One region of the Lysinibacillus sp. FSL R5-0849 genome, then DNA from elsewhere that is predicted to be linked to it. Evidence: predicted binding sites of a transcription regulator. Region 1 holds the regulator's gene; each other region holds the start of a gene.

Region 1 (4,218 bases):
ACCTTTTATGAAATATTCTTCAAATACATCACTCATTTTCAATGTCCATTGTTTTGAATAACATTCGATACGTGGATTGCTGAGCAAGACTACAATAATTATATGAATAGGCGCATCATACTTATTGTATGGGCGCCTATTGGTTTAGGAGGACATAAATTTGGAAATGGCTTATACAATTATCATTTTTTTAGTTGGTCTAGTCTTTGGCTCTTTTTATAATGTAGTTGGCTTACGTGTGCCGCGGAAGGAGTCTCTTGTATATCCTTCCTCCCATTGTACGAGCTGTCAGAGACAATTGACGGCTCTTGATTTAGTGCCAGTATTGTCTTATCTGTTTTTAAGAGGAACATGTAGAGGCTGTGGCTTTAAAATTTCTTGGCTATATCCAGTGATAGAATTGTTAACTGGGGGATTATTCGCCTTTGCTTATTTGGAGCTAAACTGGAGTTTAGAATTTATAGTAGCTTTATCGTTCATCTCATTGTTAGTCATTATAGTTGTTTCAGATTTTATCTATCTGTTAATTCCAGATAAGATTCTTTTATTCTTTTTGCCTTTTTTGGTCATAGGACGTGTACTGTCACCCTTAACACCTTGGTGGGACAGCCTAGTGGGTGCACTCGTTGGTTTTGGCATATTATACAGTATTGCGGTCTTATCGAAAGGTGGAATGGGAGGGGGCGATATTAAATTCTTCTTTTTAATTGGTCTCGTTCTCGGTACTATTCATACGTTGTTGACTTTATTTATTGCCGCTATCATAGGTATGATAATCGGAATAGTTGTCTTATTAAAGCATAAACAAGGAAGACAAACACATATTCCCTTTGGTCCATCTATTGCATTAGCCGCTACTATTGTTTATTTCTACGGAGATTCGTTCATCAATTGGTATTTAGGTTATTGGTAAGTGTTTAATCTTCAATGTTGTGGAGGGGAATCAAGTGAAGCCGATTATTGGAATTACAGCTTTTGTAGAAGATGATTTATCAGCTCATTTAAATGCTGCTTACAGCAAAAGTATTATTAAGGCGGGTGGTATCCCCCTTATTATTCCGTTAGGTGTGGAGGAAGATGCTGCTCAAATTTTAGCCCTTACGGATGGCTTAATGCTATCGGGAGGCTATGATGTACATCCTTTTCTATTTGGAGCGGAGCCTTCACCAAAGCTAGGTAAAATTCATCCAGCTAGAGATGCCGTGGAATTAGCATTAATTGAGGCTGCATTTGTACGTAAAATGCCTATTTTTGGCATTTGTCGGGGTATCCAAATATTAAATGTTGCATTAGGTGGGACGTTATATCAGGACATTGATAGTGACCATTATAGTACGAAGCTAATCAAACATATGCAACAAGCTGGTAGGTCAGTAGCAACGCATTATGTACAAATTATTGCGGAGAATTTATTAGCGACTATTCTGGAACAAGAGAAAATTGCCGTCAATTCTTTTCATCATCAGTCAGTGAATGTACTAGCGGAGAATTTAAAAGTTGCAGCGAAATCAAGTGATGGCATTATTGAAGCAGTGGTGCATGAAGAATTACCATTCTGTTTGGCTGTCCAATGGCACCCAGAGGAATTAGCTGTAGCGGGAGATCAGCATGCACAAAAGTTATTTGCAGCATTTGTTGAAGCGAGCTTGAAATTTAAAAAAGAAGCATAGAGAGGTCATTGTAAAAAGAATCCAATAGTTAATGGATTCTTTTTTTTGCGTAAAAAAGAGGATATATGCTCAGTGAAGGAACACAATCCTCAAACCCTCATTTAATTAATGTACACGGCGGTAAAGACCAACAACTTGTCCCAAAATTGATACTTGATCGACGATAATCGGTTCCATTGATGAATTTTCAGGCTGTAAACGGAAATGGTTTTTTTCCTTAAAGAAGCGTTTTACAGTAGCTTCATCCTCAGCTGTCATGGCTACAACAATGTCTCCGTTAATGGCCGTTGACTTTTGCTTTACGATCACTAAGTCACCATCTAAAATTCCTGCTTCAATCATCGATTCACCCATAATTTCTAACATGAATAACTGATCCTCACTCGTGCCATATGTATCTGGCAGTGGGAAATACTCTTCAATATTTTCGATAGCTGTAATAGGAGAACCTGCTGTAACCTTCCCTACAAGTGGTACATGGATGACATGTTGCTTTTGGATGGATTCCTCAGGCTCAAGAATTTCAATAGCACGTGGCTTAGTTGGATCTCGACGAATAAAACCCTTTTGTTCTAATCGAGCCAAATGACCATGAACAGTTGAACTTGAAGCAAGTCCAACAGCTTCCCCGATTTCACGGACTGATGGCGGATACCCTTTAGCTCGTACCTCGTCTTTAATGAACGCTAAAATGTCCTCTTGTCTTTTCGATACTTTTTTCATGATTGCTCACCTCTTTTTTCTAATATCAATCTTCTTATTTGATAGTATAACAGAATGCGAACACGTATGCAAACATAGGTTCGAAAAGTGTTTGACAAAAACGTTTGTTCGCTTTATTATGAGAACATACATTCCGAACAAACATTCTAGAAATGAGGTTTTAATGATGACATGGCTAAAGAAAAATACACATATCACTATATTATTAGGTGCTTGTTTACTCTTCGCAAGTTACCTTTACATCACTGATCCGGGGGATGTTAATTACGCTGAAATTCAAATCGAACATGGGGATAGCTTGTGGTCGTTAGCAGAACAATACCGTGGTAAAATGAGTAAAGAAGATTGGATTAAGCTTGTCAAATCAGAAAATGAGTTAGCAGACATTAAAATCGTGGCAGGTAAATCTCTAGTCATTCCAGTTTTGAGTGATCAAGCCAGTCCCATCAAAACTATTGAAATTGCGAGAAACGAACAATGAAAAATAATCAAATGACGGCTGTTGTCTATTGCCGAGTAAGTACTGAAAAAGAAACGCAAAGCTCCTCATTAGAGCGCCAACAAGAAGAATTAGTGCACTATGCTAAAGAACAAGGCTATGAAGTAAAGGGTGTTTTTAAAGATAAGCATAGCGGTTATGATGTTGAACGCGAAGGCTTACTTGAAATGCTTGATTTTATAAAAGAGAAGGAAATAAAAGCTCTTTTTGTACAAGATGAAACTCGTTTAGGTCGTGGAAATGCAAGAATGGCAGTATTGCATTTATTACAAAAATCAGCAACAGATGTTTATTCGATGCGTGATGCAGGACCAGTCCAATTAAACGAAATGGATACGATGCTACTAGAGATTTTAGCAATTGTAGAGGAATATCAACGTAGAATACATAATGCAAAAATCCGCAGAGGTATGCGACGTGCTGTTGAAAATGGCTATCGCCCTGAAAATAACCTATCCAATCGTGGCAATCCACATGGTCAGGAACGGAAAGAACTCCCTGTTGATGAAATTGTGAAGCTACGGAATCGTGGTTTTACCTTTGAGGAAATTTCCATTACGCTTAGAGGACTAGGCTTTGAGGTAAGTAAGGCAACCGTACATCGCCGATTCCAAGAGCATCAAGAAAGATTAGCAGGCAAATAATATAGCCCGCTAATTTTTTTTAATATAAGCTTTCAATAATAACATTTTTGGGTAGCTGAAAAGGGTTATCTTTATTAATTCGATCATAAAACATAATGCCGTTTAAATGATCGATTTCATGTTGTACAACGATAGATTCATAGCCTTTTAAAGACATAATAAATTCCTGTCCATCAATATTATAGGCTTTTACTTTAATTCGTTCATATCTTGGTACAAAACCGTGAACAGGTCGATTAACAGACAGACACCCTTCACCCTCAGGCAAATAGATCATATTGAAAGAATGGCTCATTACTTTTGGGTTAATGAACATCATTTCATGTTTTTGGTCGTGATTCTCAAAAAGTACAGCAAACATTCTCTTATCTACGCCAATTTGATTGGCAGAGAGGCCACTACCAGGACGGAGTTTATACTTTTTTATTAAAATCGGGTCTTGGCTGTTTTTTAAATATTGAAGCATAGAAAATAATATATGTCGGTCCTCTAAGGGAACTGGTATGGCAACGTCTTGCGTTTGTTTTCGTAATAGGTCTGAGTGTTCTTTTACAAAATCTTTCATAGTAATCATGTAATCAGGATGAAATTTTGCCATCGAAACATACCTCCTCAATAGGACTTCTTCAGAAGTTCATCAAGCTAAATTGTATGGTCGGATCATAGATGCAGTGCCCAACAA
Region 2 (4,218 bases), 2.0 Mb from region 1:
TCTGCGATTTTAGCGATTTGCTCTTCGATTTGATTTACCGTCCAGCCATGCTCCTCAACGAAGAAGTTACGTTTGGCACGACGGCATTCATCAGAACAGCTACGCATATAAAAGTCTTCATGCTTTTCTTCACATAGCATTAATTTATGGCATTCGGGATTTGCGCAGTTCGTATAACGTTCGGAAGGCTCACCTGTGAAATAGTCTTTTCCGATAACGACATGCTCCACTTGATTAATTGGCACACTGCGACGACGATCAAAAACAAACATTTGCCCATCCCAGAGTTGACCTTTTACCTCGGAATCTTTTGCGTATGTGGCAATACCACCATGTAATTGACCAACACTTTTTCCGTAGCCCTCACGTTTTAACCAACCAGAGAATTTTTCACAACGAATTCCACCAGTACAGTAAGTTAAAATCTTTTTATCCACAAATTCTTCTTTATGTGTTTCCATCCATGCTGGTAGGTCACGGAAATTTTCAATATCCGGTCGAATAGCGCCTCTAAAATGACCAAGGTCGAATTCATAGTCATTCCGTGCATCGATAATGATCGTATTCTCTTCTTGCATTTGTTCCATAAATTCCTTAGGAGATAAATATTCCCCTGTTATGTCTAATGGATTAATATCATTTTCTAAACCTAAGTGAACAATCTCGAGGCGAGGGCGAACATGCATTTTTTTGAAAGCATGCCCATCAGCTTCGTCAATTTTCCACATAATATCGCTAAATCGAGGATCTATCTTCATATGATTCATGTAAGCGTCTGTTTGTTCAATAGTTCCCGAAACAGTTCCGTTAATTCCTTCATTACCAACTAAAATGCGGCCAAGAAGTCCGAGTTCTTGACATAATGCTAAATGCTCTTCAGCAAATGCTATAGGGTCTTCAATCGTAACATATTTATAATAAAGTAATATACGATAGTCTTTTTGCGTCAAAATGTGTAACCACCTTTATAACAATATTCGTCCTTTAATATAGCATAACAAAAGCGAATTTGTTTAGCGGAGAAGGAGTTTTCTAAAAAAACACGAATAGTACATAGTGAATGACTATTCATATTTGGGGGTAATGGAGATGGAATTTTCAACGATTACATTAGAAATGTTAGATCGCCGTGCAACGTTAACTTTAAACCGTCCTCAGGCGATGAATGCGATGGATGATGTTATGATGCGAGAGCTAGCTGAATGCTTTGAGGCTTTGCAACAGGAAAAAGATATACAAGTACTTGTTATTCGTGGAGAAGGGAAGGTCTTTTCTGCTGGAGGCGATATTAAGGCGATGCTTGATTCAAATAAGCCTCTAAATATTGACGAAGCGATGGTATATCTTACACGCATCGTTAAGGCCTATTATCAGCTACCAATGATAGTCATTGCGGCAGTTCATGGTGCATCGGCAGGTCTAGGCTTTAGTTTAACACTAGGGGCAGACATTGTTGTGGCATGTGAAAAGAGTAAGCTAGCTATGAATTTCATAGGCATAGGACTCATTCCAGATGGAGGTGGTCACTTCTTTATGAAGGAACGTGTCGGTACGGTGAAAGCGAAACAAATGATTTGGGAAGGGAAGGTCCTTACAGCACAAGAAGCATTAGATGCAGGATTAATCGACTATATAGCCCCTGATGGTACTGTCTTTGCAATGGCAGATCAGCTTGTTGGTAAAATGCTTGCCTCACCTATTTCTTCTATGATTACGACAAAAAATATTTTACACGCTCAAAATTTAGCACAGCTCGAAAATATCCTTGCAATGGAAGCGGAAGGTCAATCAACCATGCGTAAATCGACAGATCATTTAGAAGGAATTCATGCCTTTGTAGAGAAAAGAACACCTGTCTTTGTAGGGAAATAAAAATAAGAAAAGGCATGTAGATATCCTACGTGCCTTTTCTCAATTATTAAACATGGAATAAAATTAATTTACCTGAAGCGTTTACAAGACGATGAGTTTTGTTGGCAACACCTTTTTCTTCAATTTGTTGTTGGCCATTTAACTTAGCAGCCTCATCATTTTCAAATGTCCATGTTTCATCAAACAATGTTTCCCCTGTTTTTTCGAAAGCTGTGAAACGGTAATTCTCCATACAAACCCCACCCTTTATTTAAATATATATCTATTATACATAGAAGATTTATAAACTTCACGGTAAAACTAGTAAACTATTTGATAAATTACGAAAATTGTGGAAAAAGTAAGTCGACCTTTTTTTTTAAGCATTACCATTTTTCATAAATAGGGAAGTATGATAAAATAGAACAAATATTCGGTTTTGTAATCATATGACTGCTTTGGTTGATAGTTTGTAGTAACTAACTGAGGTGGGAATTATCTATAGTTGGGGTGATTGGATGTCAGCAATTCGTTTTTTCCATATGGCAGATTTACATTTAGATAGTCCATTTAAGGGCTTATTTGGCTTACCTGAACACATTTTGAAGGAGATTCGATCAAGTACGTTTGATGCTTTTGATAAAATTATTCAAAAGGCCATTCAGGAGCAGCCCGACTTTTTATTAATTGTCGGAGATATTTACGATGGTGAAAATCGCAGTTTACAAGCCCAAAGGAAATTTCAAGAGGCAATGGAGAAACTTTTTCAACACAATATTCCTGTAATTATTAGCTATGGGAACCATGATCATTTAAAAGGAACTTGGACACGTTTTTCTTTACCAAGTAATGTGTATGAATTACCGGCTGAGACGAGTGTTGTCCAGTTGAAAATCCGCGGTCAGCAAGTCTGTATATACGGCTTCAGCTATAGTGAACGCCACTTAAAGGAGTCGGTTATTGATACTTATCCAATCGCTCAAGATTCTCATGCAATTCATATTGGCATGCTGCATGGCAGTGAGGCAAGCGATACTTCACACGCTTTATATGCTCCATTTACAAAACAGCAACTACTTGAACGGAACTATCATTATTGGGCGTTGGGGCATATTCATAAACGACAACTCTTACATGAAAACCCTCCTATCGTTTATCCAGGCAATATTCAAAGCCGTCATCGTAAAGAACAAGGAATAAAAGGTTGCTATGATGTAACTTTATCTCAAACAGCATGTGAACTTGATTTTATTCCTACCTCCACCATTGTTTATAACACAATAGAGGTGGATTGTACGAATATCGTCCATGCTAATGAATTACTTAAAAGATGCGAGGAAGCAATTGCTGTCAATAGAACTTCATTGGGAGCGACGGTAGTGGAGCTTTATTTAAAAAATATTGATGAGCAAACAGAGGCCTTGTTTGAGCATGCGACGGTGGACGCATGGCTGGAGACTATTCGCGAGGCAGAAGAAGGGATTGAGCCAATGTGCTGGGTACAAAAAATGGTGTTACAAAAACCTTCAATTCACGGTGAATATTCTGCTGCTACGCAATCAGTCGTAAGTTTAATGGAGCAATGGGATAGTACTGACTGGAAGGATATACTAAAAGACTTGTACCAGTATGCTGGTGGTGCTAGACTGATCGAGCCTTTATCTGAAAAGGATATAAAGAATTTAACGCACAACGCACAGTCACTATTGGCGGAAGAAATTCAAAGGGCGTGATGCACATGCTAACAATCAAAAAACTACAAATTTATGGCTTTGGTAAGCATCAAAACCTGACAATTCCCTTAAATGAAGGCGTTACAATTTTTTATGGTTTAAATGAGGCAGGAAAAACAACGATTCAGCAATTTGTTTTACAGATGCTCTTTGGCTTTCCAACAAGGCAGCAGACTCAGCGCAAATATGAACCAAAAACATCGACGAAGTTTGGTGGTCAACTGACACTATTACACCCTATTTATGGTTCCTGCATTATTGAGCGTGTGAAAGGCAAGGCTGCAGGTGATGTTACTGTTTATCTTGAAGATGGTACAACGGGACAGGAGGAGTTGTTAGCTAAGCTTTTATATGGCTATTCTAGAGCATCCTTTGAATCTATTTTTTCATTTTCTTTGCATGAGCTTCAAGGCATTGAAAAAATGTCAGAGGAGGAATTAACACATCTTCTCCTCTCCTCTGGCACAACAGGTATCCAGCACCTGTCTGCTCTTGAGAAAAAAATGGATAAAGAGGCGAACGAGTTATTTAAGAAAACAGGTAAAGTTCCAGTAATTAATCAAAAAATTGAGCAGTTAAAGCAATTGGAGCGAACGATTAGACTCGAGCAAGGTAAGATCCAAACATTTGAGGA
Region 3 (4,218 bases), 1.5 Mb from region 1:
TTTTTTATAGCTCATGTTGCACTCCTAAATGTGTAGATTTTTTTAGGAAAAGCAACGGCTATGCTCAATATTTTTTTGCCATAGCCATTGCTATGCAAACATCATATATTTCCTCACGCAATTATCACCCCTTCATTCACGCCTTTTTATATCCATATTATAGCATATAAACCAATATTTTAATGGTGTAATTAATAGTCCACTTTAAAGTGATCCCACCTTAGGCATTCCCCTATGCACCTTTGACCATTACATTCATATAATTAGATTGAAGGGAGTGGCATAGTGCCTTGGCAACATAAAATTTACTATTTAATCGGGCAACCGGTCGGTGTTTCATTGACGAATGGGCAAGGAACATCTGGTGTTCTTTGTGGCGTTTCAGGTGGGAAGCTTCTTGTCCTCGAATATTTGTATCAAAGTCAATTTGCTTTAAAGCAGTATGATTTTCATATGATTCAAGATGTCAATGGTTTTCCGCCTTGTCAAACGCGGCAGCCGTTATATTAAAAACATCCGTGTAGGATGTTTTTTTGATGGCACCATTTAATATTAGTTACTTAGATGATGATCGCTCCTCCATTTGAATCTTATACATACAATTGATATGGAAACCTTTGTGGGATACTGTGGAAATGTAGGCAATTTCAATAATTATTTGTGGCGGAAATGATGGCAGTGGTAACAGTTCAACTTTCGTGCTCATCGTTGTCCTATTCATTCTTCTCAATATTGTTGGTGCAAGCTTCATTTGCTAATGGTCATATGAAGGCTTTAGCTTCTGTTTATTTCTAATGATGAAAAAGCTTAAAGCCTTTTTTATTTCCCCTTCACCCAATTCTAACCTGTTATGAGATAATAAAAATATATTTCTTACGCCATTGAAGATAGATAACTATCTCCAAATGATAACTTAACATAATAATAGTATTGTAAAGTTCTTTCTACTTTACATGACACTCCTTTATTGGTTCTAGGGGTCACTTTCATCCAAGTGGCCTCTTTTTGCATCCTTTTACTCTATTATAGATTTTCTAGAACTATCGTTTTAGTAGAGAGGAGGAAAACAAATGGGCATTAATTTAAATTTTTGGTCCTTTATTTTATCTTTAGGTTGCATCCTATTATTTTTTCTGTCCGGTTCCTTAAAAGACTTTTTTGTCACCTATGTCCATCTTCACCCATTGACACTGACAATGCTATTGTCAATCGTATGCTTCTACCTAAGTGTTGTAGGAATGAAAGATGTCAGAAATTTAGCGACCTTGCTGAGAGGCATTGTGACAATGGCTTTAACACTGATTTTAATTGTGAGTATTTCTTTTATTTTATTTTTTGGTAATTTATAAAGTAAAAGAACGCCAGCTTGCCTGATTATTAAACAAGCCTTCTTGACGAACATTTGTTCTATGTATACAATAATAAAAAAGGAGGCTTGTTTATGCAAGACACAATTAACATTGAATTAGTACATTTTTCAGAAGACTATGCAGACCAGTTAAATGAGTTTGAATTGCCCGTAGAACAGCACCAATTTACTGCCTTACCAAAAGAGATTACTATCGAAAAAGTGGGACAGTACCCTATTGTGATTTTAAGTAATAAAATACCTGTTGGTTTTTTCGTACTTCATACAACTGAAAGAGTACAGGAATATTCTAGCAATCCACAGGCGATGTTACTTACCGCTTTATCTATGGATCATAAACAGCAAGGTAAGGGTTATGCAAAAAAAGCAATGCTTTTACTGGCTGACTTTGTCAAGCATGAATTTAAAGAATTTAACGAAGTAGTGTTAGTGGTAAATCACAAAAATATCGCTGCGCAGAATTTGTATCTCAACGTAGGTTTTGAAGATAATGGTGAAAGACGAATGGGACCAATTGGTGAGCAAATAGTGATGCAATTGCACCTATAAGGAGACAGTCACTCATTTTAGATGTTCAAATGAGTGACTTTGTTATCCGCTGTCATTCGTACCATTCATTATTAGGCACTAAATTCACTCACTCGATTGTGCATTCAATACCGCTATTGCCATCCACCTCTATATAGCCAGCATAAATATATTTCAATGCGATATGTTTCGTTGTTGTAATCGTTTCTAGCAGAAGTTCCATCTCATTCATCTCTTTAATAATGCCACCATATTGAACAAAATTAGCCTCTTCCCAAATAGTTAACATAATATAGTTACGTTCTGCTAATGCACGTGTGATGGTTTGCTGTAATTCCTCCAGTTCCCATTCTGCACGTTCCCGTGGCGGTTCTGTCTGCACCTCTTGCTTCCACTTTTTCAAAAGCAGTAAATGCTCTGGAAGCATCATCGATGTCCATTTCATAGCTCCTCGATCTTTATTCATCTTATCTCACCCTTTCAGTTCAGTTACGGGGGACGCTTGCGAGAAAACTAAAACGTTGAAAGTCATGACTGCTTTGCTAAGATTTCCACGCCGCCCTCAAAACAAAACATACGTTCTTTTTATTATACGCACATACGTTCTTTAATAGCAGTGGTAATTTAATACAATTCCTCTAGCATATGCTTGCTAAGAGTTCTAGACAAACGCTAGGCATTTGTATAAGTCTATAAACATTTCAATCATAATCTGTGATGATGATGAATATCACAATTTTAGTGAGAAAGGATGTAAGTATTAACACAAATGTCGATTATACATCGCCTTCTGCAGAGTTTACCTTTGATGTCAACAAAAGTACGCTTTTTAAAAAAGATGCACGAAATTACATTAATATCCTTGGCGTAGAACAATTAAATACATTAGAAAATACATCTTTACTGGATATTTTTTTAAGCAAAGATAATGTCATTGAGCCACACTATCACCAAAATGCAGCTGAGCTTGTCTATTGTATTTCTGGTGCAGCAACGGTTTCCCTTTTAAATCCCTTTACAAAAAAACTTCAAAACTACCCGATTAAGCCTGGGCAAGTAGCTAATATCCCACAGGGCTGGTGGCATTATGAGGTTGCCACAGAGGATAACACCCATTTGCTTGCTATCTTTGACGCTCCAACACCAGAGGTTATTTTAGGCTCCGATATATTGAAATTTACACCTGCCAATATTATGGCGCATACCTATTGTTTAGATGAGGAACAATGGAAGAAAACCATTGCACCCATTGTTCCATCTACTTATATTGGGCCACCAAAAGGCTGTAATCGAGTGGAATCGGCAACTGATAATTCTTCATGCAAGCAAAAGAAGCCATCCATGAAACCATGTCCATACCCAAACCCATACCCTTATCCATATCCATACCATTACCCTTCCCCACATATGTATGCGTATGGCACGTATTATTAAAATACCCCTTGTATTAAACTTTTATTGTAAAAGATGAATAGAATGTCATAAACTGTTCCATCCTAATCTTAGATAAATACTAGGAGTTAGGAAGTGTCACAATAACGATGATAAATGACAAACTAGCATCATTACAATTTAAGGAGATGTTTAGGCTTTGGTCGCAGCTCGGTGTCAATCAAAGCTATATTGCTTCAAGCCATGCCTTTTTTAACCATACCCGAGATAAAAAATTAAAGATTATGATTTTGGAATTCATTCAATGTTTAAAAGAGGAAAATAAACAGCTGACATTATTATTAAAGGAAAATGGTGTTCTTGCCCCCACTACAACTATGTCATACAGTAAAATGAAAATGACGGATATACGTGGAAAATCCATCATTAATGATAGTGAAATTAGTGCCATTTTATCTATGAATATTGCTTCCTCTTTACTTGCTGTAAGCCAAGCATTGGAATTGTCAGTAAAGAAAAAGCATCTTGCCAAATATGGTGAACTCCATATGCGCTATGCTATACTTGGGTCTAAGTTGATCGAACTGAGTAAAATTAAAGGCTGGCTTCTAGCACCAGCCCAATAAAAATGTTGGCTGAACGAAATCATTCATTACGTTGCACATTATTAAATCTACTTTTAATAGTGTGTTTTTTGTACATTTTAAATATTAAACAATAGCAAAACCACCTACTCGTTATATGTAGGTGGTTTTAACATTCAATCATCTTCTATCGACTTCTTACAAACAGGAGCTTATACCATTGATTTACGAGGAACGGTAACACGGATAGACTATAAATAAAGCCTAATTGGGCAATTGTTAATGGAGCCACTTCAAAGACCGTTGTTAGCATTGGCATAAACAATACAATGTGCAAGCTTAGGA

What was found. Region 1 encodes LexA, which represses DNA repair genes until DNA is damaged. Its sites were predicted from a motif close to CGAACATATGTTCG; they were not measured.
Region 2: MKY80_RS19215 (DNA repair exonuclease) is a predicted target of LexA. The motif match lies at 2,274-2,287, and genes of this name have one in related genera.
Region 3: MKY80_RS13260 (YolD-like family protein) is a predicted target of LexA. The motif match lies at 2,491-2,504, and genes of this name have one in related genera.

The regions. Positions count from the first base shown of each region.
Region 1 is NZ_CP152004.1:1,211,084-1,215,301, forward strand. Features, by position in the region: gene MKY80_RS05660 (A24 family peptidase) at 161-913, shown strand; gene MKY80_RS05665 (gamma-glutamyl-gamma-aminobutyrate hydrolase family protein) at 948-1,670, shown strand; gene lexA (transcriptional repressor LexA) at 1,776-2,393, opposite strand; gene MKY80_RS05675 (LysM peptidoglycan-binding domain-containing protein) at 2,512-2,874, shown strand; gene MKY80_RS05680 (recombinase family protein) at 2,871-3,536, shown strand; gene def (peptide deformylase) at 3,556-4,134, opposite strand.
Region 2 is NZ_CP152004.1:3,888,268-3,892,485, reverse strand. Features, by position in the region: gene MKY80_RS19230 (rhodanese-related sulfurtransferase) at 1-950, opposite strand, end outside; gene MKY80_RS19225 (enoyl-CoA hydratase) at 1,090-1,872, shown strand; gene MKY80_RS19220 (YhzD family protein) at 1,919-2,104, opposite strand; gene MKY80_RS19215 (DNA repair exonuclease) at 2,370-3,584, shown strand; gene MKY80_RS19210 (AAA family ATPase) at 3,590-4,218, shown strand, end outside.
Region 3 is NZ_CP152004.1:2,687,088-2,691,305, forward strand. Features, by position in the region: gene MKY80_RS13235 (hypothetical protein) at 1-15, opposite strand, end outside; gene MKY80_RS13240 (hypothetical protein) at 286-510, shown strand; gene MKY80_RS13245 (YjcZ family sporulation protein) at 699-758, shown strand; gene MKY80_RS13250 (hypothetical protein) at 1,071-1,349, shown strand; gene MKY80_RS13255 (GNAT family protein) at 1,442-1,918, shown strand; gene MKY80_RS13260 (YolD-like family protein) at 2,007-2,363, opposite strand; gene MKY80_RS13265 (cupin domain-containing protein) at 2,657-3,331, shown strand; gene MKY80_RS13270 (DUF3231 family protein) at 3,439-3,915, shown strand; gene MKY80_RS13275 (cation-translocating P-type ATPase) at 4,061-4,218, opposite strand, start outside.